One region of the Aeromonas bestiarum genome, then DNA from elsewhere that is predicted to be linked to it. Evidence: predicted binding sites of a transcription regulator. Region 1 holds the regulator's gene; each other region holds the start of a gene.

Region 1 (5,763 bases):
GGCCTCGCGCAGCCCCTGCCGATCCCGCCGGCCTATGGCGCGGCCCACCATGGCCTCCACCGCGTAGGCAAAGCCATCCAGCCCGTAGGAGATGAGCATCAGGAAGTTGAGCAGCACCGCATTGGCGGCCACCGCCACGTCGCCCAGCCGCGCCCCCTGCAAGGTCATGAAGGCGAAACAGAGCTGCAGACAGAGGGAGCGGACGAAGATGTCCCGGTTCAGACTGAGCAGTCTCAGCAAGGCCGGCCACTGGCGCCAGCGCTGCCAGGCCCCCTGCCACACCGCGGGCGACAGGCGGCGCAGATGGCGGCTCACCAGCCAGAGTCCGACCCCCAGGGCACTGTAATCTGCCAGCAGCGAGGCGGCGGCCACTCCTTTCACCTGCCAGCCCAGCCCCAGCACGAACCAGGTATCCAGCGCCATGTTGACCAGGTTGGTGAAGATCAACAGCAGCATGGGGCTGCGGGCATCCTGCATGCCCAGCAGCCAGCCCATGATCACCAGATTGCAGAGTGCCGCCGGCGCGCTCCAGATCCGTACCGACACATATTCACCGGCATAGCCCTGCACCTCGGCAGAGCCGCCACCGAGTGCAATGAGCGAAGGCAGGAAGGGCAGCAACAGCAGTAGCAGGGCCAGCCCCAGTCCGACGGCGAGGCCGAGCGCCCGTGCCAGGGTGTCGAGCTGGCTGTGCGGGCTGCCGGCGCCATGGGCCTGGGCGGTCAACCCTGTGGTGGACATGCGCAGGAAACCCAGCAGCCAGAAGATGAGATTGATGAGGGTAGCCCCGACCGAGACGCCGCCGAGGAACCAGGCCTGGCCGAGATGACCGATCACCCAGGTATCCACCAGCCCCAGCAAGGGGGTGGTGATATTGGAGAGCACCATGGGCAAGGCCAGGGCAAATACGGCGCCATGGCGCCGGCCATCTTTCAACCAGGGCGGGATCAGCATGGCAACCGACGCTCGTCCGGCATCACTCGCCTTCCAGTCGCACGATTCTGGCGAAATCGGAGACCAGGGTCGCCATGACCACGTGGGGCACCTGCCCCTCGCTCATCTGGGGACGGAATACGGCCTCCAGCTTGCCTTCCGGGTTGATCAGCACTATGGAGGCGGAATGGTCTATCAGGTACTCCTTCTCCCCCTGATCGGCGATGGAGTAGATGAGGCCCAGATTGCGTACAAACGGGAACAGCTTGTCATGGGAGCCGGTTGCCGCCTTGAACTCGGGGTGAAAGAAGGCGGTATAGGTCTTGAGGCGGGCCACGTCATCCCGCTGCGGATCCGCCGAGATGAACACCACCTGGCTCTCGGGTGCGATCTTCTTCAGCGCCGGGTAGACGGAGCGCAGATCCGCCAGCGTGGTCGGGCAGATATCCGGGCAGAAGGTATAACCGACAAACAGGAAGGTCCAGTGCCCCACCAGACTGGCCGGGACGAAGGGCTGACCGTCCTCGTCGGTGAAGGCAAACGGGTTGATGTCCCGCCCCGCCGGGTAGTAGTCGGCCTGCTCGGGCAGGGAGGGCTGGTTCCAGTAGAATGCGGCCATCATGCCCCCGACCAGCAGCAGAAACAGCAAGGGGTAACGCGGTTTAACCATAACAACAGACCCTTTCACTTCGACATGCCCGCAGACCGGGCCCGAATGGATGACCCATTGTAACCCAGCCAATCCCGGACCGGACCATCCCATCTACCGGATGCCGATTCGGCATCCAACTTCGGTCAGGGGATGACGCTATGGGCAGGCCGCCGGGCGAACAAGGCCAGAAAACAGCAGCCCCACCGTCAGGGTGGGGCTGTCAGCAGCACGCGGGGCTATCAGGGTTGCAGCCTGCGCCGCTCATGGGGGCGACGGGTCAGGGCGCGGAGTGGTATGACGGGGGCCGTCCAGGGAGCCTCCGCCTGTCCCCTGTCGTGATGGCTGTGAAACAGACGAACCAGACGGACTATCTTGTCCTTGGGACAGCCCAGCCAGATGGTCCAGCAGGCGCCCTTGTGATGCACCCAGAGCGCATAGAAACGGGTCATCCGGTTGCCCTTGATGAAACGTGTGATGGAAGAAACGGGCGATGCCAGACCCGGATCCCATGGCGAGCTTGAAGCCATACCTGTCCTCCTTGACCAAGAGGTCACGCCGACCGGCATCGTCTGCTACCGCTAGGTGGCCAGATCCTGTGACTGCCGCATGTCGACTGCGCGAGTGTGCCCTCATTACCCGGACGGTCGTTGCCGTCGGCGCCATGCTGGCCACTCTCCCTTCTTATCCCGCGATATCGCCTCTCTCTGTGGTGAGCCGGCCAAATGCCATTGCTGTCCAGCTCACATGAGGCTGTTGTCATGCATCCCTGCTGCCCCTGGGTTCCTGCGACGTGGGTAAAGAGCGTCTTGTCGAGCATCGGGGGACAGTGCAACGAGTCCACTGCCTTACCAAATGATATATCTGAAATGAGTCACCTGCGGCCGTTCGCCACAGACAAAATGGCGGGTATCAGGATCTGATTGAAATCATGGGGAAAGGAACACAGAAACGACACGGCCTCCCGCAGGAGGCCGTGTCATGGCGAGGGTGATTACATCCAGTCGGCGTTGCGGATCACGCCGACGGCCAGCCCTTCTATGGTGAGCTGCTGGCTGGAGAGATCCACCGCTATGGGCTCCAGATCCTCGTTTTCCGGCAGCAGCCACACCTGGCTGCCCTTGCGCTGGAAGCGCTTGACGGTGACATCCTCATCGAGGCGCGCCACCACCACCTGGCCGTTGCGCACCTCCTGGGTCTTGTGGACCGCCAGCAGGTCGCCATCCAGGATGCCGATGTTCTTCATGCTCATACCCTGCACCCGCAGCAAAAAATCCGCCCGGGGGTGGAACAGGGCAGGATCCACCTGGTAGTGGCTCTCGATGTGCTCCTGCGCCAGGATAGGTTCACCGGCCGCGACCTTGCCGATCAGGGGCAGGCCTGTCTCTTCCAGCACCTCTTCCTCTTCGATCAGCAGACGGATGCCGCGGGAAGTCCCCGGCATGATCTCGATGACCCCTTTCTTGGCCAGGGCCTTCAGATGTTCCTCGGCCGCATTGGCCGACTTGAAACCAAGCTTCTGGGCAATCTCGGCGCGAGTCGGCGGCATGCCGGTCTCACTCATGTTCACCTTGATCAGCTCCAGCACTTCGGCCTGGCGGGGGGTAAGGGGTTTCATAACATTGGCACCTGTCTTTTTATACAGCACACTGGCAGTATATACAGTGCTGTGGCCAAGGCAAGGCGCAGCTAACATTTGTCATGGCCTGGCGCTCATTTACTCTTGTTTTGATCCTGCGCAGCCGACTCATCGTACCTCTCGGCGACAAGGCGCCGGTGATTTGCTATGCTCACGCCGCATTTTTTCGGAGAGCAGACGCACATGTCCCTTGGACAGAAGATTTCCAGAGCCATCTTGCAATGGCCGGTCAGTGGCTTGGTCAATCACAAGAGCCTGCCGGAAAATCCCATCACAGAGCTCAAGCTGGATCCGGCCAGACCCATAGTCTATGCCCTGAAAACCAGCTCGATCACCGACCTGATGACGCTGCAACAGTGCTGCGAGGATCTCGGCCTGCCCGGCCCCTTCACGCCGCTGGAGCTGAACGGCCAGTTGCTGCCGCGCTACGTCTGTCTGGACCGTCCGCCTCCCCTGTTTGGCAAGCGCAGCAAGCCGCTGCCCTTCCTGCAGGAGTTCCACCAGCTGCTGGATCTGCACAAACAGGATCCGGCGCTGGATATCCAGGTGGTGCCCGTCACCCTGTTCTGGGGCCGCGCCCCCGGCCGGGAAGGCGAGGAAGCCTCCGGCTGGAACATCATCAGCAGCCTGGCACCGAACCGCCTCAAGAAGGCGCTGATCGTGATCCTTAAGGGTCGCGAGAATCTGGTGCGCTTCTCCCCGCCGCTCTCCCTGCGTCACATGGCCGACAAGCACGGCACCGACGAGGCGATCGCCCACAAGCTGGCGCGGGTGGCACGCACCCACTTCAGTCGCCAGCAGCTGGCTGCCACCGGCCCCAAACTGCCGAACCGCAACCTGCTGTTCAGGCAGCTGCTGGATTCGAGCGTGATCCAGCAGGCGATCGAGAAAGAGGCGCAGCGCGACGGCATCAGCCTGGAAAAAGCGCAAAAGCGCGCCCACGGCTACATGGACGAGATTGCCTCCGACTTCTCCTACCGGCTGATCCGGCTCGGCGAGAGCTTCCTCGGCTGGCTGTGGAACAAGCTCTACCGTGGCCTCTCGGTCAACGGCGCCGAGAAGGTGCGTCAGCTGGCCCAGGAAGGGCACGAGATCGTCTATGTACCCTGCCATCGCAGCCACATGGACTACCTGCTGCTCTCCTACGTCATCTACCACCAGGGCATGGTGCCGCCCCATATAGCGGCGGGCATCAACCTCAACTTCTGGCCAGCGGGCCCGCTCTTTCGTCACGGCGGCGCCTTCTTCATCCGCCGCACCTTCAAGGGCAATCCGCTCTACAGCACCGTCTTTCGTGAATACCTGAACCTGCTGTTTGCCAAGGGCTACTCGGTGGAGTTCTTCACCGAAGGGGGCCGCTCCCGTACCGGCCGCCTGCTGCCACCCAAGACCGGCATGCTGGCCATGACACTGCAGGCTATGATGCGCGGGCTGGACAGACCGGTGACCCTGGTGCCCGTCTATCTGGGTTACGAGCACGTGATGGAGGTGAACACCTACCACAACGAGCTCAAGGGCAGCCGCAAGGAGAAGGAGAGCTTCCTGCAGGTGCTCGGCATACTGCGCAAGCTGCGCAACTATGGCCGGGGCTTCGTCAACTTCGGCGAGCCGCTGACCCTCAACAGCTACCTCAATGAACATGTGCCGGCCTGGAAGGCCGACATAGGCCAGGAGGAGCGCCCCGAGTGGATGGCGCCCACCGTCAACCAGCTGGCCGAGCTGCTGATGACCCGCATCAACGGGGCCGCCGCCGTCAACGGTCTGACCCTGAGCGCCCTGGCGCTGCTGGCCGCCGAGCGCCACGCCCTGACCCGGGACGAGCTGCAGGCCCAGCTCAACACCTATCTGGATCTGCTCAAGCAGGTGCCCTACAGCCCGCAGAGCACAATCCCGGATGAGGATGCCAAGACACTGCTGGATCAGGCGATGGAGCTCAACAAGTTCGAGGTGAGCGAGGACAAGCTGGGCCAGATCATCAGCCTGGACCGCTATCAGGCGATCCTGCTGACCTACTACCGCAACAACATACTCCATCTGTTCGCCCTGCCCTCCCTGGTGGCGGCGCTGATCGAGCGTTGCGAGGGGATCTCCCGCGGCGAGATAGTCGCCCGTTGCGTCGACATCTACCCGCTGCTCAAGACGGAACTGTTCCTGCGCTACGAAGAGGATGAGCTGCCGGAGCTGGTCGATGCCCTGCTGGCCGAGCTGCAACGCCAGCAACTGGTCGAGGCGCGCGATGGCGGCCATTGGGTCAATCCGGGCAACCAGATGCGCCTGCTGCTGCTGGCCGAGAGCATTCAGGAGACGCTGCAACGCTACGCCATAGTGCTGACCCGGGTGCTGGCCCAGCCCCATGTCGAGGCGGAACAGCTGGAGGCGGACGGCCTGATGATGGCGGAGCGCCTCGGCACCCTGCACGGCATCAACGCCCCCGAGTTCTTCGACCAGAAGCTGTTCAGCACACTGATCCACACCCTGCGCAAGGAGGGCTACCTCTCCCCCGAGTGCAAACCGGATCTGGGCCGCTTCCAGGCGCTGGCCG
Region 2 (5,763 bases), 2.0 Mb from region 1:
CGAAGGCCTGCGCCACCTCATCCCGGCTCAGGGTGAGCTGATAATCGGCGGCCACCAGTCCCAGCACCGGCAGTACCTCGTATTGGGAGACGGTATTGAGGGGGCTGAGGGTGCCTATGATCTCGATCTGGGCGGGCGCGATGCCGAGCTCTTCCTGGGTTTCCCGCAGCGCGGTGTGGATCAGATCCCGGTCGTCGGGATCCTGCCTGCCCCCGGGGAAGCTTATCTGGCCCGCATGATGGCGCAGGTGCGGGCTGCGACGGGTCAGCAGCAGTTGCAGGCCATCGGCCCGCTCGACCAGCGGCAGCAAGACGGCGGCGGGCTTGAGTCCTGCCACCGTCAGCCGATGGGCAGGGGCGGGGCGTTGCAGCAAGAAGCGGGTCAGCAGTTCGGTGCGGTCCATCTGGGCTATGTCTCTCAACTCTTCTCTTGGATCTGCCCTTGAGTCTCTCGCGTGGCGATCCATCTGTCCATTCGTCAGGCGCTCAGCGCAGCGCATCCAGCAGCGGCAGTATGCGGGCCACCTTGTCATAGGTCTCCTGATACTCGCTGTCTACCTCGGAGTCGGCGATGACGCCGCCACCGGCCCAGCAGTGCAGCTGGCCATCCGCCGCTATCAGGGTGCGGATGCAGATGCTGGTGTCCATCCGGCCATGCTGGCTCAGGTAGCCGATGCTGCCGCAGTAGGCGTTGCGTCGCTGGGGCTCCAGCTCCTCTATGATCTCCATCGCCCTGATCTTGGGGGCTCCGGTGATGGAACCGCCCGGGAAACAGGCGCGCAGCAGATCCACCGCCTGCCAGCGGCTGTCCAGTTCGCCGTGGATGGTGGAGACCAGATGGTGCACCGCCGGGAATGACTCCACCGCGAACAGGCTGGGCACATGGACTGAACCTGGCCGGCTCACCCTGCCGATATCGTTGCGCAGCAGATCCACGATCATCAGATTTTCCGATCTGTCCTTGTCGGCGCCAGCCAGTTCGAGGGCGCTGGCCTGATCTTGCCCCGGATCGGCAAGCCGTGGGCGGGTGCCCTTGATGGGCTTGGTTTCGATATGGCGATCATCGAGCAGCAGGAACCGCTCGGGGGAGAGGCTCAGGATGGCGCTCCGGGGCAGCCGGATAAAGGCCGAGAAGGGGGCCCGGTTGGCGCGGGACAACGCCTGATAAGCCTGCCATTCATCACCGCGATAAGCTGCGCTGAAGCGCTGGGTCAGGTTGATCTGGTAACAGTCCCCGGCACTCAGGTAAGCCTGTACCCGCGCAAATTTCTCGCCATATTCGGCGCGGCTCATGTTGCTGCGCCACTCCCCTTGCAGGGCAAATGGCGGCGCTGACAGCTCGTGTTGCGCGGCCAGCCACTGCAGCCGGCGATGGAGGCCGGCCTCGTCACCCCAGTGCACCAGCTGCCAGGCGCCGCTCGCCACCTCTCGCAGCAGCGCCCAGTCGTAAATGCCCACCGCCATGTCTGGCACGGACACATCCCGCTCAGCCTGCACCGGCAGTCGTTCGAAGCGGCGGCCCAGATCATAGCCAAACAGCCCGAGGGCGCCGCCAATAAAAGGCAGCGCGTCGCTGTGTGGCGCCAGCTCACCCAGCAGTTCGCGCTGCCGTTGTGCCAGCAGGGTCAGGGGATCGGCATCAAATGACTGGCGCTGTTCACCCTGGGCTATCCAGGTCAAGGGCCCCTCGGTCTGCAGGGTCGCCAGCGGGTCGGCTGTGATGATGTCAAACCGGTTGTCCGCCCCTTGAGGGCCGGCCGACTCCAGCAACATGGCCCAGGGCTGATGATGCAGGCGGCCAAACAGCGCATGCAGCGCCGTCTGGTGATCAAAATGGTGGATATGAAGAGTTGGTTTCATTTTTTGTTACACAGGCAACAGTTTGCACCCTGCTCCCTAGCCGGTACGGGGGGGCAAGCGTATCATAGGCGCCGGAATTTTTAGAAAAAACACGCCGTTGTCTATCGGATCGGCAGGCACCTCGCCTGGCATCACAACACCGAAGCACGGCTCATATGGAAGCCCTTGCTCTGCCGTCACGGCGAAGACAAGGACCAGTGAGGATGATATGAGCATCATTAAAAAACAGGATTTTATCGATTCCGTCGCCGACGCCCTGCAGTACATCTCCTACTATCACCCCCTCGATTTCGTCCATGCCGCCAAGGCTGCCTATGACCGCGAGATCAACCCGGCCGCCAAGGATGCCCTGGCCCAGATCCTGATCAACTCCCGCATGTCCGCCGAAGGCCATCGCCCCCTGTGTCAGGATACGGGTATCGTCACCTGTTTCGTCAAGATCGGCATGCAGGTTCAGTGGGACAGCGACATGACGGTGCAGGAGATGGTGGACGAGGGCACCCGCCGTGCTTACACCAATCCGGACAACCCGCTGCGCGCCTCGGTACTGGCCGACCCGGCCGGCAGCCGCAAGAACACCAAGGATAACGCCCCTGCTGTCGTGCACATCGACATGATCCCCGGCAACAAGGTAGAAGTGAGCATAGCGGCCAAGGGCGGCGGTTCCGAGAACAAATCCAAGATGGTGATGCTCAACCCCTCCGATGATGTGGTCGAGTGGGTGCTGAAAACCGTGCCGACCATGGGCGCCGGCTGGTGCCCGCCTGGCATGCTGGGGATCGGCATCGGCGGCACCGCCGAGAAGGCGGCCGTGCTGGCCAAGGAAGCCTTGATGGAGCATATCGACATTCAGGAGCTGATTGCTCGCGGTCCCGAGACCACCGAAGAGAAGCTGCGGGTCGAGCTCTATGACAAGGTCAACAAGCTCGGGATTGGCGCTCAGGGCCTGGGCGGCCTCACTACCGTGCTGGACGTGAAGGTCAAGAGCGCCCCGACCCATGCCGCCTCCAAGCCGGTGGTGATGATCCCCAACTGCGCCGCCACCCGCCATGTCCACTTCGAACTGGATGGCTCGGGCCCGGCAGAGCTGACCCCGCCAACACTGGCTGATTGGCCGGAGATCACCCGCGAAGCGGGGGCCAACGTGCGCCGCGTCAATGTCGACGGCATCACCAAGGCAGAGCTTGCCAGCTGGAAGAGCGGCGATACTGTACTGCTCTCCGGCAAGATCCTCACCGGTCGCGACGCCGCCCACAAGCGCATCGCCGACATGCTCAAGAAGGGGGAAGGCCTGCCGGAAGGGGTCGATTTCACCAACCGCTTCATCTATTACGTCGGCCCGGTCGATGCGGTGCGTGACGAAGTGGTCGGCCCGGCCGGTCCCACCACCTCCACCCGGATGGACAAGTTCACCGACATGATGCTGGGTGAAACCGGCCTCATCGGCATGATAGGCAAATCCGAGCGTGGCCCCAAGACGGTCGAGAGCATCAAGCAGCACCAGGCCGTCTATCTGATGGCCGTCGGTGGCGCCGCCTATCTGGTGGCCAAGGCGATCAAGAAGGCGCGTGTGGTGGCCTTTGCCGATCTGGGCATGGAAGCCATCTATGAGTTCGAGGTGGAAGACATGCCGGTGACTGTGGCGGTGGACTCTCAGGGCAACAACATACACGAGACAGGCCCGGCCTACTGGTCGGCCAAGATTGCCGAGCTCGATGGCAAGCTCTCCTGAGTTGCCAACTGCCGGTAGCCGCTTTACTGCCATAAGGTGAAGCGGCCAACTCGCAGATCGAGTTCAACAATAGGCACTGCGCAAAAAGGCGACCTCAGGGTCGCCTTTTTCTATGAGTGGCAGGCCGGATTGGCGACCGGTTCACTGGCTGGGTTGTCCTGCTGAACCTTGTTTACTTGAACATTTTCCGTCCTGCCACCTCTGTTGGTGTCTTGGTCTGTGCCTACGACTCTTCATACGACCCAGCCTCTGCACGGTTTCATCCTCTCGCCGGCATCAATGGTTGAGGTAGATATCCTGTCCGCCATAGGCCAGTGCGCAGTTGTGAACGGGGAGGGCAGTCCCTGCCGGTTCGAAGAAGCGAGTCAGCACCCCGAAGCGTTGCCCCAGCTTGCTCAGCTTGGCGCGATCCAGCGAGATCTGCTCAGGCAGCCAGGTCAGGACGGCCGCACAGTGGCCATTGCCCAGACTCTGCTCCAGCATGCGTTGCCAGTTCTTGATCTTGGGGCTGTGTACCACCAGCACTCGATCGGGATTGATCCCCTGTGCCTGCAGCTGTTTGGCTACCGGCAGGCCCGGCGGGGCAATCAGCAGGATCCAGCCCGTGTCGCCGTGGCTCAGTCTCACCAACTCGTCGAGCAGCGGCGGTTCCTGGCTGGCAGATGCGATGAGGCGTTCATCTTCCACCTTGCCCTGATGCCGGGTGGGCCAGGGATTGCTCATGCTGACAGAGGCGGCGAAAGGGGGATGACTCATGGGCTGGCTCATATGTTTGTCCTGTATGAATAACCATGCTGTATGCGTATACAGTAGTTGTAACTCACACCAGTGACAAGCCATTTATGGTCAAAAATGTGATCTAATCGGCAGGGTTTATGTTCATGTTATTGATTTTAATTAATATTTACTTTCATCTGGGTGTGCGTGTTTTTTAGGCTATGGACAAAGCGGGAGCAGGCGCTCATGGTTATACAGTCGGTTTGTGAAGAGGAGAGATGAGGATGGACGTCAGCACCTTGCAACGACTGGATGCCAATATCCTGCTCGGGATCATCAATGAGAAGCTGCGGCTGGAGTGCGATGGTCTGGAGGAGTTATTGGCCTATTACGACATGACGGAGGATCAGCTCGCGACCCGTTTATTGCAGATAGGCTATCACTACGACCCCATGAGCAATCAGTTCAAGGCGCATGGTTAAAGGGGATATAGCCATCACAGGGCATCGTCAGTCTGGTCCCATGAACAGCGCACATTGAAAACGATTTCAATGTGCGCTGTATTTTCAGTTATTTTCATGGATTTTCAGTACTTGGCAATGATTGAAAACCTATTCACGGATTTATATTTGCATGAGTTTGTTAAGTTGCTGATTTTAAATGGAATGAGCGTTCTTGCTTAATAAGTTTCAGGAAAGGGTTTTCAAGCTTGAACTGTCATTTTTATGCGTTAAAGTGTGACTTGCGTTAACTTTTCAACCATCGGCTTTAGCTAGTATGCCCACGCCGGAACATATTCTGAGATAACAACAGCACCGGTCCCTGATGGGATAACAATTTTATTATTCTGTAACGAAGGAAATGGTTTATGGCTACCAAGAAGAAGACAGACCAGGATCTCCAACTGGATAAAGATCAGCTCAAGGCGAGTATCGTGCGTCACCTGCGTTCTACCTTGGGTACAAGCGAACAGAAAGCCTCGCCAGAAGCGTGGTGGAAAGCGACCGCAGCCGCCGTCAACGAACAGGTGTACGAGCGCCTGACCCGCACTCAGCAGACTCATTTCAAGAAAGATACTCGTGCGATTCACTATCTCTCTGCTGAATTCCTGATGGGGCGTTTGACCTCCAACAACCTGCACAACCTCTCCTTGTACAAAGTGTGTGAAGAGGCGTTGGGTGAACTCGGTCTGGAACTGACCGACCTGTGTGAACAAGAGCCGGACATGGCGCTCGGCAACGGTGGCCTTGGCCGCCTGGCTGCCTGCTTCATCGATTCGCTGGCGACCCTGAACTACCCGGCCGTCGGTTACGGCATCCATTACGAGCACGGCCTGTTCCGTCAGGAGATCCAGGATGGTCGTCAGATAGAGCGTCCGGACTCCTGGCGCGAATATGGCAACCCCTGGGAAATCTGCCGTCCGGAATCCGTGCAGGAGATACCGCTCTACGGTTA
Region 3 (5,763 bases), 1.3 Mb from region 1:
GAGATCCTCTTGCAACTGACGGGCCGAGGCCAGCACCACACTGCGAGGCAGCTCGATATAGATGCCCCATGTTTGCGCCGTGCCACGCATCCTGACCGGCACGAAGGTTTGCAGCAAAGAACCGTCCGGGCTCCAGCGGGTCATGGTCTGCCCCTGGCCGAGCCAGCCGGTCAGATCGCCGGCCAGCGCCTGGTATTGCTGGCCCAGCGGGCTGCCCAGGGTCACGTCAAAACCATCCACCCCGGCGGCGCGCCCTTCGTGACTGACCAGCAGCACCTTGCCCTGACCGTCGTAGAGCGCCTGATCCATCTCCTTGACCAGGTTTTGCAAGGTGGCAAGCGAGATATCGACCCCGACCATGCCGAGCAGGGTCTCCTGCTCCAGCAGGGGGACTGTCACCGAGGTCATCAGCACCTTCTGCGACCCCACATCGTCGAGATAAGGTTCGAGCAGACAGAGCGCCTTGCTGCGGATGCTGCAGCGATACCATTCGTTCTCCACCCCGCCGGCCGCCGTCGGACTCTCGTCTGCCAACACGGATTCGTTTTGCACCTCGGGTTCTATCTTGCCGTCGACCCGGGCCCAATAGGTGGAGAAGCGCCCCTTGTCGTTGGCCCCAAGCGCACTGGAGCCATGGTAGTTGCTGTCCTCCCCGTCGAGCTGATCCGGCTCGAACACCGCATAGACACCGAGCAGATTGGCCGAGGAGGCCGCTGCATCGTGCAGTTGCTGATTGACGGCGCCACGCAGCGTCTCGGAGGAGCCGAAGTTGTCGGCCGCATTCTTGCGCTGGAACAGGATCCCCTGTGCCAGCAGGGTGGTGCGGAAATAGGCTTCATCCAGATAACTGGTGACCTTGGCCGCCTGCTCGGATCCCATCGCCTTCATCCAGTTTTCGGCCGAACGCTGCGCCTCCTCAGTGGTGGAGGTCAGCACCTGATCCTGCATCCGGGCGGCGCTATAGAGAGAAGAGGCGACCAGGGCACCGGCACTGGCCAACAAACAACAACCGGCGATCAGGGTAATGCGCCCCTGAACAGAAAGAGAACTCATGCCACCATTCCTAACTTCATACAGATGTGCTCAGTGTATCGGTTTTGGAAACAAAAACTTAACCTATCAGGCGAAATCCAGGCTGAGCTGGTTAACTTCTCCGTCACGGGGCAGCCCGACCACCAGCCCGAGCAGACGAATGGGCTTGCCCTGTGCCCGCAGCAGCCCCTCATGGAGCAGATCGTGAAACAGCTCGGGCTGATAGCCGCCACGGCGATAGACTGTGGTCTGCTGAAAATCGGCAAACTTGAGCTTGATCCCCTGCCCCATCAGCGCCTCCGCCGGGCAAGCCTTGGCAAAGCGCAGCTCCAGCTCGGGAATGAGCCGGCTCAGCACCTGCCAGCAGGCGGCCTCATCCAGCACGTCGCTGGCTAGCGTAGTCTCGACGCCTATGGTCTTGCGCACCCGCTGGGCCTGCACGGGCTGATCGTCATGGCCCCAGATCCGCCCCGTCAGCATCTCTCCCAGCTTGCCGAATCGGGCGATCAGCTCCTCGCTGCTGAGCACTCTCGCATCCTCGCAGGAGTAAAGCCCCTGGGACTCCAGCCGATCAGCCGTCTTGCGCCCAATTCCCGGCAGCTTGGCCAACGGCAGCTGGCGCACGAACTCATCCACCTCATTCGGCTTTATCACGAACAGGCCGTCTGGCTTGCGCTGCTCCGAGGCCAGCTTGGCCAGAAACTTGTTCGGCGCTACCCCGGCCGAGGCGGTCAACCCGAGCTCAGCCACTATGGCGGCGCGGATCTCGGCCGCCATCAGGGTGGCACTGCCGCCACAACAGGGGCTGTCGGTGACGTCGAGATAGGCTTCGTCGAGGGAAAGCGGCTCCACCAGCTCGGTGTAGCGCAGGAAGATGGCGCGCAGCTGGCGGGAGATCTCCTTGTAGAGCGCCATCCGGCCGGGGATGAGCACCAGCGGCGGGCAGAGCTTCTTGGCCAGGCCGCTCGGCATGGCGGAACGCACCCCGAAACGGCGCGCCACATAGTTGCAGGTGGAGATGACGCCGCGCCTGTCTGCCGAGCCGCCGATGGCCAGCGGCACCTCGCGCAGGGCCGGGTTGTCCCGCATCTCTACCGCCGCGTAGAAACAGTCCATGTCGATGTGAATGATTTTGCGCATACCACTGTACGGATAAACAGGTAACCTGCCTATGCTAACCCAGCGCTGCCGTTTCTGCCATCGGCATGAAACGACGAACAGGCATAGACTCTTAAGGCACCATTCACCACCCCATGGGTCAAGGAGGACGAGATGAAAGCACTCTGGCTGGGATTAGGGCTGGGGTTCTGCCTGCTGTCGCAGCCTGGCAGCAGCAAGGACAACCCGACTGCCGAATGCAGCTGGCTGTATGACCGCATAGCGGCACTGGAAAAGGCCATCAAGCAGGGTGACGAGCTGGGCACACGGGAAGAGCTGGCGCGCTGGCAGGCCGAGTTCAACAAGAAAGCCTGTCGCCAATACGACTACTGAGCACACCGCCGGCAAAAGAAAAAGCGGGCTGACCACAAGGTCAGCCCGCCTGTTATCCAGCATGGGTCCGAATACGACTTCGGCCCCCAACCCGCTCAGATGATCCGGTTGTCGATCAGCATCTTGCGACGGGCCTCTTCCTTGGCCATCTTCTTCTTGCGGTTGTCACAGGGCTCCGGACAATCGCACTCTTTCTCGATGCCGATCGTGCCCAGCCCACCGCAGGAACCTGAGATGGTCTTCTTCTGGAAGATGTAACCTATGGCCATGGCCACCACGACCGCCAGAAACACCCCGAAGGTGATCAAGAAAATCTGCATGCTACTGCCTCTTACTTTCTAACCAGATACTGTTTGAAGGCATCTGAATACGCCTCTTCAAAGCCATCGGCCGTCTTGGTGATCACGAAGATAGCCAACCCGCGCTCCTTGGCATAGGCCAGGCTCTTCTCGGGCCCGAGCACCATGAACACGGTCGCCAGCCCGTCTGCCGTCATGCAGGAGGGGTGGATCACTGTCACCGACACCATGCGATGCTGGATGGGCTTGCCCGTCATGGGATCTATGGTGTGGGAGAAGCGCTGGCCGTCCATCTCGTAATAGTTGCGGTATTCACCCGAGGTGGCAACCCCGTTGTCACCGGCCACTATCACTTCCTGTACCGAGCCGGCATTGGCGGTCGGCTTCTCGATGGCCACGCGCCAGGGGTGACCCTTGCCGTTGACGCCATTGATGCGCAGCTCACCGCCGATCTCCACCAGATAGTTGTGAGACCCCATGGCTTCCAGATACTCGGCCACCTTGTCCACCCCAAAACCCTTGGCGATGGCGGAGAGATCCACGTAGAGATCCGGAATGTCCTTTTGCAAGGTATCCGCATCGGCGGAGGTGATCACGTGCAGATTGCCCAGCCCTGTCTTCTGGCGGGTCTGGGTGATCAGCTCCTCGGACGGGATCTTGGTCGGACGTGCATCCGGCCCGAAACCCCACAGATTGACCAGGGGACCGACGGTCACGTCCAGCGCGCCGCGGCTCTCACGGCCCAGATGCAGGGATTCAGTCACCACACGCGCGGTATCGCGAGAGACCACCACTGGGGTCGAGCTGCGGTGCTGGTTGAAGCGCGACAGCTCGGAGTCGGGACGATAGGTCGACATCTGGTCATTGACCCGCTCCAGCAGGACATCGACCTCGGCCTGGAACTTGGCCGGATCCGTGATGACGTTGTCCGCCACCTTGATGGAGTAGTAAGTACCCATGGTGCTGCCGGTGATGTGGATCTCCGGCTTGGATTGGACCGTTTCCTGACCGCACCCAGTCAAGAAAAAGGCTAGCCCGAAGGCTAGCCAGGTCTTTACAACACTGTGCATTGATTAACCACCAAAGTCATCCAGCAAGATGTTTTCGTCTTCAACACCGAGGTTTTTCAGCATGTTGATGACGGCAGCGTTCATGACGGGAGGCCCGCACATGTAAAATTCACAATCTTCCGGCGCCTCGTGGTTCTTGAGATAGTTCTCGAACAAGACGTTGTGGATGAAGCCTGTGTAACCATCCCAGTTGTCTTCCGGTTGCGGATCAGACAGGGCAACGTGCCACTGGAAGTTATCGTTCTCGGCGGCCAGCATGTCGAAGTCTTCGACATAGAACATCTCGCGCTTGGAACGGGCACCGTACCAGAAGCTCATCTTGCGATGGGTCTTCAGGCGACGCAGCTGGTCGAAGATATGGGAGCGCATCGGCGCCATACCCGCACCACCACCGATGAACACCATCTCGGCGTCTGTGTCCTTGGCGAAGAACTCGCCAAACGGACCCGAGATGGTCACCTTGTCGCCAGCCTTGAGGCTGAAGATGTAGGAGGACATCTGGCCGGGAGGCGCAGTCCAGTTGCTCGGCGGCGGAGTCGCGATCCGCACGTTCAGCATGATGATGCCGAACTCTTCCGGATAGTTGGCCATGGAATAAGCACGAATGATCGGCTCGTTGACCTTGGACTCCAGTTCGAAGATCTTGAAGCGATCCCAGTCCCCGCGATACTCCTCGGGGATATCGAAGTGCTTGTACTGCACATGGTGGGCAGGGGCTTCGATCTGGATATAACCACCGGCGCGGAACGGGACGCTCTCGCCATCCGGGATCTGCAGCTTGAGCTCCTTGATGAAGGTGGCCTTGTTGTCATTGGAGATGACGGTACAGTCCCACTTCTTCACCCCGAAGATCTCTTCCGGCAGCTCGATGTCCATGTCACCACGCACCGTGACCTGACAGGCCAGACGCTCGCCATGACGGGCTTCGCCCTTGCTGATGTGATCCAGCTCGGTCGGCAGAATATCGCCGCCGCCGGCTTTCACCCGCACCTTGCACTGACCACAGGAGCCACCGCCGCCACAGGCGGAGGAGACGAAGATACCGCTGCCGGCCAGTACGCCGAGCAGCTTGCCACCCGCCGGGCTGGTGACAGCCTTGGCCGGATCGCCGTTGATGCTGATTGTCACGTCACCTGCGGTCACCAGCTTGGACTTGGCGAACAGAATGACTGCTACCAGGGCCAGCAGGATCACGGTGAACATGACCACACCCAGAATAATTTCCATCTATATTTCCTTTCCGATTACAGGGAAATACCAGAGAAGGACATGAAGCCCAGCGCCATCAGACCCGCGGTGATAAAGGTGATGCCCAGACCACGCAGGCCTTCCGGTACATCGGAGTACTTCATCTTCTCGCGGATCCCTGCCATCGCGACTATGGCCAGCATCCAGCCTGCACCCGACCCCACGCCATAGACCACGGACTCCACGAAGTTGTAGTCACGCTGCACCATGAAGGAGACGCCACCGAAGATGGCGCAGTTCACCGTGATGAGCGGCAGGAAGATGCCGAGCGCGTTGTAGAGCGCCGGGAAATACTTGTCCAGCGCCATTTCCAGGATCTGCACCAGGGCTGCAATCACACCGATGAAGGTGATGAAGCTCAGGAAGCTCAGATCCAGGCCGGAGACCAGGGCGCCATCTTTGAGGACGTAGTTGTAGATCAGGTTGTTGGCCGGAACGGCAACGGTCTGAACCACGATAACGGCAATCCCCAGACCCATGGCGGTCTTGACCTTCTTGGACACAGCCAGGAAGGTACACATCCCCAGGAAGAAGGAGAGGGCCAGGTTTTCGATGAAAATCGAACGAATCAACAGACTCAGATAGTGTTCCATACCTTAATCCTTCGCCTCCACCTGCTTGGG
Region 4 (5,763 bases), 550 kb from region 1:
CAGGAACAAAAAAAGCTAATGTTTAACAATTACAAAACAATCAGACTTGCTTTATTCCCGCCCATAATGACCGATGTTTTATATCACCTTTATTTGATTGAAATCAATGTAAAACCATCATCAATACATGCCTTTCAAAGGCATTTTCACGTCGCGTTCCATTTAATTTGGAGAGCTGCGTCACAAAAAACACTAAATCGCAAATCATTGATTTAAATCAAATTTAATATCATCACCAATAAGTGACGCTTCTGTTAAAAAACAATGTTCAAGCGGATTTTCATAATGTTTTCCCACCCCTGGCTGCCCGCCGGCAACTCCAATTAAAAACCAGTAAAAACGCATGTTCATGCTAATTCGACAACCCAGGCAAATGATTAGTTAATCTAATCTGATATAGGTAATTTTTCTTGTTTGTCCGAGTCCGACAGAGCTCCTACAATGCGCCTCGCAGTGAGGGCATACCCTTGGATACAGGCCGGTCAATCTGGGTTCCCGGTACGTATTCGATGAACATTTCGAACCTGTCTATTGGAATTTAAGATGAAAAAGTTTGTTGCTAAAACCATCCGTTACTACAAGCTTTCGTTCGTTCAGCTCTATCAAATGAACCGACTCTGAGGCCTCGCGACGGCTCCTCTGTTTTTTTCCGGTCTGTGTCCAGACGCACTCACTGTCTGTGAACATCCATCCTGAATTGTCTTTGCCCACCGCATCCGCCGTGGGCTTTTTTTTGCCCGGATAACAAAAAACCGCCCTTGATGGCGGTTTTTTGTTCAAACAGCTGTTTTCACCTTTCATCTGGCCGTTGCAAGCCAAAATGCGCATACGCTCTCGGTGTCGCCATCCGCCCTCTGGGTGTACGTTGCAGATAGCCCTGCTGGATCAGATAGGGCTCCAGCACATCCTCGATAGTGTCTTTCTCTTCACCTATGGCAGCCGCCAGGTTATCGAGACCCACAGGGCCCCCCAGAAACTTGTCTATCACAGCCAACAATAGCTTGCGGTCCATGAAGTCGAAACCTTCATTGTCCACGTCCAGCATGTCCATGGCTCGGGCCGCTATGGGTCCGTCTATCCGGCCATCAGACTTGACCTGGGCAAAGTCGCGCACGCGACGCAACAGACGGTTGGCAATCCGCGGGGTACCGCGGGAACGACGGGCCAATTCCAGGGCGCCGTCACTGGTCATCTCCAGCCCCAGGCAACGGGCGCTGCGGGAGACGATATCGGTCAGATCCTTGACGTTGTAGAACTCCAGCCGCTGCACTATGCCGAAACGATCCCGCAGCGGGCTGGTCAGGGAGCCGGCCCGGGTAGTGGCGCCGATCAGGGTAAAGGGAGGCAAGTCGAGCTTGATGGATCGGGCGGCGGGGCCCTCCCCTATCATGATGTCGAGCTGGTAATCCTCCATCGCCGGATAGAGCACCTCTTCCACCACAGGGCTCAGTCGGTGGATCTCGTCGATAAACAGCACGTCATTGGGTTCGAGGTTGGTGAGCAGCGCCGCCAGATCGCCGGCCTTTTCCAGCACAGGACCCGAGGTGGTCTTGATGTTGACCCCCATCTCGTTGGCCACTATGTTCGCGAGCGTGGTCTTGCCCAGACCCGGCGGGCCGAAGATCAGCAGGTGATCGAGTGCCTCGCCACGCTGGCGTGCCGCCTCGATGAAGATCTCCATCTGCTCGCAGACGGGATCCTGGCCTGTGTAATCGGCCAGCATCTTTGGCCGTATGGCCCGATCGATGATCTCATCCTCACGCACGCCGGTGGCGGAGATGAGACGGTCCGCTTCAATCATTGCCTACCTCACACCAGACTACGCAGGGATTCACGGATGATATCTTCCACCGACATCCCATCGATGGCTATCTTGCTGACGATCTGGCTGGCCTGCTGCGGCTTGTAGCCCAGAGCCACCAGCGCGCTGGCCGCCTCTTCGCTCGCATCGGGCGCCCGCAGCCGGCTCTCCTTGGCCGGCAGGCTGATCTCGGCCGGCGAGAAGAGATCGTGGCTGACCCAGCCCTTGAGCCTGTCCTTCATCTCCACCACCAGCCGCTCGGCTGTCTTCTTGCCCACGCCAGGCAATTTGACCAGGGAGCTTATCTCCTCGCGCTCGACACTCAGCACGAACTGGGTGGCCGTCATGCCGGAGAGGATCGCCAGCGCCAGCTTGGGGCCGACGCCGTTGGTCTTGATCAGCTCGCGAAACAGCGCCCGCTCCTGCTTGTGGTTGAATCCATACAGCAGCTGGGCATCCTCACGCACCACGAAGTGGATATGAATGGTCGCTTCCTTGCCGATCTCGGGCAGATCATAGAAGCAGCTCATGGGCATCTGTACCTCATAGCCCACGCCCCCGACTTCCAGCAGCACCTCGGGGGGTTGTTTCTCAATGACTACGCCTCTCAAGCGACCAATCACGGCTCTCTCCTCGCCAAACCATCTATCTGTAAATTGGGTCATAGCATAAAGAATAACTGGATAAGTATCCAGCATAGGGCGGCGGAGTACGGCAGAGGATTCTCGGCACTCTGGCGCTTTCGGAGCCATGCTTGGATCGGATCTGAGCAGTAACTTTATTTTCCACCGGGAATGGCGAATGTTTGCCATTGAGAGAACACTGAATTGGGTTTGTTCGGAACCAAGGAAGGTCCTGCATCATGAAAATTGTCACTACATCGAATCTGGGACTGACGATCCTGCTCGGCTGCACGCTGGGCATGGGGGCCATCGGCTGGTATGGCAGCCAGCGGCTGGCCGATCTGCTCTCCTATGTATTGGGGGCCGCCTGGCAGACCGCCGATGGCGCCATGGAGGGATCCATAGAGCTGGGCAACCAGTCCCTGTATATCCAGAAAATGCTCAGAGGCATGCCCCTCGACGAGCCCGAGCTGCAACGGGCCAGAGCGGCCACCACAGATGCCCTGCGCCGGGTGGGTGAAGGCAGGCTCATCGACGAGACGGCGATCAGCACCATGAACCAGCGCCAGCAGGATTATCAGCAACAGCAGGACAAGCTGCTGGCGCTCTATCGCACCTATACCGGCGTCGATCAGGCGCTGCGCGCCAGTTCGGAACGCATGTCCCGCCTCTCCATCCAGCTGGAAGTGGTCGGCGATGGCGCTGTCGAGAGCCTCACCCAGTCGCCGGATCAGGCCATCAGCTGGAATGGCGGCCTCGCCACCCGCTGGCAAGCGGCCGACGGCGGCATGGAAGCCAACATCGGCTTCCTGCGCCAACTCTATGCGCTGGAGAAGATGCAGAGTGAGGGCCCGACCCCCGCCATCCAGGCCGAGTTGAAGGAGGCGACCCGCTTCTATCAGGAGGCGGTCGACGGCATGCTGGCCACGGGGCTGTTCGATATCCCGGGTGAGGGGGAGTTCGCCGGCCAGTCGCTGGCGACGCAATACCGGGCCCTGCAGGCCGACGATCAGCGGCTGATAAGCCAGTGGATTGCAGCCCTGAGCGATTACCAGAGCCAGCTGGCGCGATACGAGAGCAGTGCCGAACAGCTCAAGCAGGTGCTGGTCGAAGTCGAGGCCAAGGGAGATGCCACTGTCGAGGATCAGGTAAACCAGCTCAATACCATCATCGGTCATACCAAAAACCTGATCCTGGGGGGTCTGGTACTGAGCCTGCTGATCGTCGCGCTCTGCGGTTTCTGGCTGGTTCGCACCATAGTCAGGCCCCTGCTGCAGGTCAATCAGCGCATGCAGGACATAGCCGCCGGTGAGGGCGATCTCAACGCGCGGATCAATCTCAAGCGGGACGATGAGATAGGCTCGCTGGCGGGCAGTGTGGATCGCTTCATCGAGAAGCTGCAGAAGATGATCAGCTCCACCATGGACAACAACCAGCACATCAGCGACCACGTCCACACCTCGGTCAACCGGGTCGAGGCCATCAGCCAGAGCAGCCGCCAGACCGCCGAGCATGCCCAGGCGCTGCACCACGACAGCGAGCAGATGGTGCAGGTCGCCACCTCCATCTCGGACAATTGCAGCCTGGCGGCGCAAAACGCCAACGAGGTACGCCAGCTCACCGCAGAAAGCAGTCAGTACGTGACCTCCGCCAGCAACGGCATGCAGCGGGTCGTGGTGGAGGTGGGCGAGTGCGCCAACGCCATCAACGCCCTCAAGGAGCAGGCGAGCCAGATTGGCCAGATCATCTCCACCATCAGCAGCATCTCGGAGCAGACCAACCTGCTGGCGCTCAACGCCGCCATCGAGGCGGCCCGGGCCGGCGAGATGGGCCGGGGCTTTGCCGTGGTGGCCGACGAGGTGCGCACCTTGGCCAACCGTACCGCCTCCTCCAGCGCCGAGATCACCGAGGTGATCAACAACATTCAGCAGCAGACCGAGAAGGCCTATCTGATGATGCAGCGCAACCTGAAAACCGTGGAGTCGGGCATGCAGGATTCCGACAACACCAAGCAGATCCTGTTCAAGGTGGAAGAAGCCATCGACCATCTGGCCGACATGGTGCAACAGGTGGCGGATGCCACCGGCCAGCTCTCCCACACCCTGAGCCACACCTCGGACAAGGTCTCCGGCATCAGCCTGCAGGCCCAGACAGGTGAGCAGGAGGCGCAGGAGTGCCTGCAACTCGCCTCCTCCCTCCATCAAGCCAGCCTGCTGCAACAACGACTGCTGTCGCAATTTCGGGTCTGACACGGGCGGGGGCCCGGCCCCCGCTTTCTCCCGCTGCGCTAAATTTAGCCCTTGGGCCGCAGGGCCCTCCCTGTTAAAATTCCGCTCTTGAATTTATCCAGGGCCCCGCGGCCCGTCTTATCTAAGGTCACGAGCGATGCGTACCAGCCAATATCTGCTTTCCACTCTCAAGGAAACCCCGTCCGACGCCGAAGTCGTCAGCCATCAGCTGATGCTGCGCGCCGGCATGATCCGCAAACTGGCCTCAGGCATGTATGCCTGGCTGCCGTCCGGCCTGCGGGTACTGAAAAAGATCGAGAACATTGTTCGCGAAGAGATGAACAACGCTGGTGCCATCGAAGTCTCCATGCCGGTGGTGCAGCCCGCCGAGCTGTGGCAGGAGTCCGGCCGCTGGGATGACTACGGTCCCGAGCTGTGCCGCCTGACCGACCGTCACAACCGTCCCTTCGTGCTGGGCCCGACCCACGAAGAGGTGATCACCTCGCTGATCCGTTACGAAGTGAACAGCTACAAGCAGCTGCCGCTCAACCTCTACCAGATCCAGACCAAGTTCCGCGATGAAGTGCGCCCCCGTTTCGGTGTGATGCGCGGTCGCGAGTTCCTGATGAAGGACGCCTACTCCTTCCACATCGACAAGGCCTCGCTGATCGAGACCTACGAGCGGATGCACGCCGCCTACTGTGCCGCCTTCACCCGCATGGGGCTGAACTTCCGTCCAGTGCAGGCCGATACCGGCTCCATCGGCGGTACCGGCTCCCATGAATTCCAGGTGCTGGCCGAGAGCGGTGAAGACCTGATCGCCTTCTCCGACACCTCCGACTACGCCGCCAACATAGAGATGGCCGAAGCGCTGGCACCGGCCGGTGAGCGCGCTGCCGCGACCAAGGCCCTGACCAAGGTGGCGACCCCGGCCGTCCACACCATAGACGAAGTGGCCACCTTCCTGAACGTGGCGCCGACCGCCATCGCCAAGACCCTGCTGGTACTGGCCGAAGCTGACGAGCACGGCAACCAGGCCATCATCGCCCTGGTGCTGCGCGGTGATCACGAGCTGAACGAGATCAAGGCCGAGAAGCTGGCCGGTGTCGCC

The links. The regulator LexA, encoded in region 1, represses DNA repair genes until DNA is damaged. The targets are predictions, from matches to a motif close to ANCTGTNTNNNNANACAGNT.
Region 2: the regulator LexA is predicted to act here: its motif matches at 4,384-4,403, upstream of IU367_RS09905 (DUF4250 domain-containing protein).
Region 3: the regulator LexA is predicted to act here: its motif matches at 2,175-2,194, upstream of dinB (DNA polymerase IV).
Region 4: the regulator LexA is predicted to act here: its motif matches at 2,479-2,498, upstream of ruvA (Holliday junction branch migration protein RuvA).

What each region holds. Positions count from the first base shown of each region.
Region 1 is NZ_CP064746.1:120,729-126,491, reverse strand. Features, by position in the region: gene IU367_RS00580 (MATE family efflux transporter) at 1-954, opposite strand, end outside; gene IU367_RS00575 (SCO family protein) at 977-1,603, opposite strand; gene IU367_RS00570 (hypothetical protein) at 1,825-2,112, opposite strand; gene lexA (transcriptional repressor LexA) at 2,577-3,200, opposite strand; gene plsB (glycerol-3-phosphate 1-O-acyltransferase PlsB) at 3,405-5,763, shown strand, end outside.
Region 2 is NZ_CP064746.1:2,131,415-2,137,177, forward strand. Features, by position in the region: gene IU367_RS09885 (CoA pyrophosphatase) at 1-403, opposite strand, end outside; gene pabB (aminodeoxychorismate synthase component I) at 486-1,772, opposite strand; gene IU367_RS09895 (fumarate hydratase) at 2,068-3,591, shown strand; gene IU367_RS09900 (cell division inhibitor SulA) at 3,868-4,359, opposite strand; gene IU367_RS09905 (DUF4250 domain-containing protein) at 4,593-4,790, shown strand; gene IU367_RS09910 (glycogen/starch/alpha-glucan phosphorylase) at 5,177-5,763, shown strand, end outside.
Region 3 is NZ_CP064746.1:3,547,794-3,553,556, forward strand. Features, by position in the region: gene IU367_RS16330 (methyl-accepting chemotaxis protein) at 1-1,053, opposite strand, end outside; gene dinB (DNA polymerase IV) at 1,120-2,172, opposite strand; gene IU367_RS16340 (hypothetical protein) at 2,305-2,523, shown strand; gene nqrM ((Na+)-NQR maturation NqrM) at 2,619-2,843, opposite strand; gene IU367_RS16350 (FAD:protein FMN transferase) at 2,855-3,892, opposite strand; gene nqrF (NADH:ubiquinone reductase (Na(+)-transporting) subunit F) at 3,896-5,119, opposite strand; gene nqrE (NADH:ubiquinone reductase (Na(+)-transporting) subunit E) at 5,137-5,733, opposite strand; gene IU367_RS16365 (NADH:ubiquinone reductase (Na(+)-transporting) subunit D) at 5,737-5,763, opposite strand, start outside.
Region 4 is NZ_CP064746.1:669,838-675,600, reverse strand. Features, by position in the region: gene IU367_RS03295 (hypothetical protein) at 205-351, opposite strand; gene ruvB (Holliday junction branch migration DNA helicase RuvB) at 791-1,801, opposite strand; gene ruvA (Holliday junction branch migration protein RuvA) at 1,810-2,424, opposite strand; gene IU367_RS03280 (methyl-accepting chemotaxis protein) at 2,664-4,673, shown strand; gene IU367_RS03275 (proline--tRNA ligase) at 4,810-5,763, shown strand, end outside.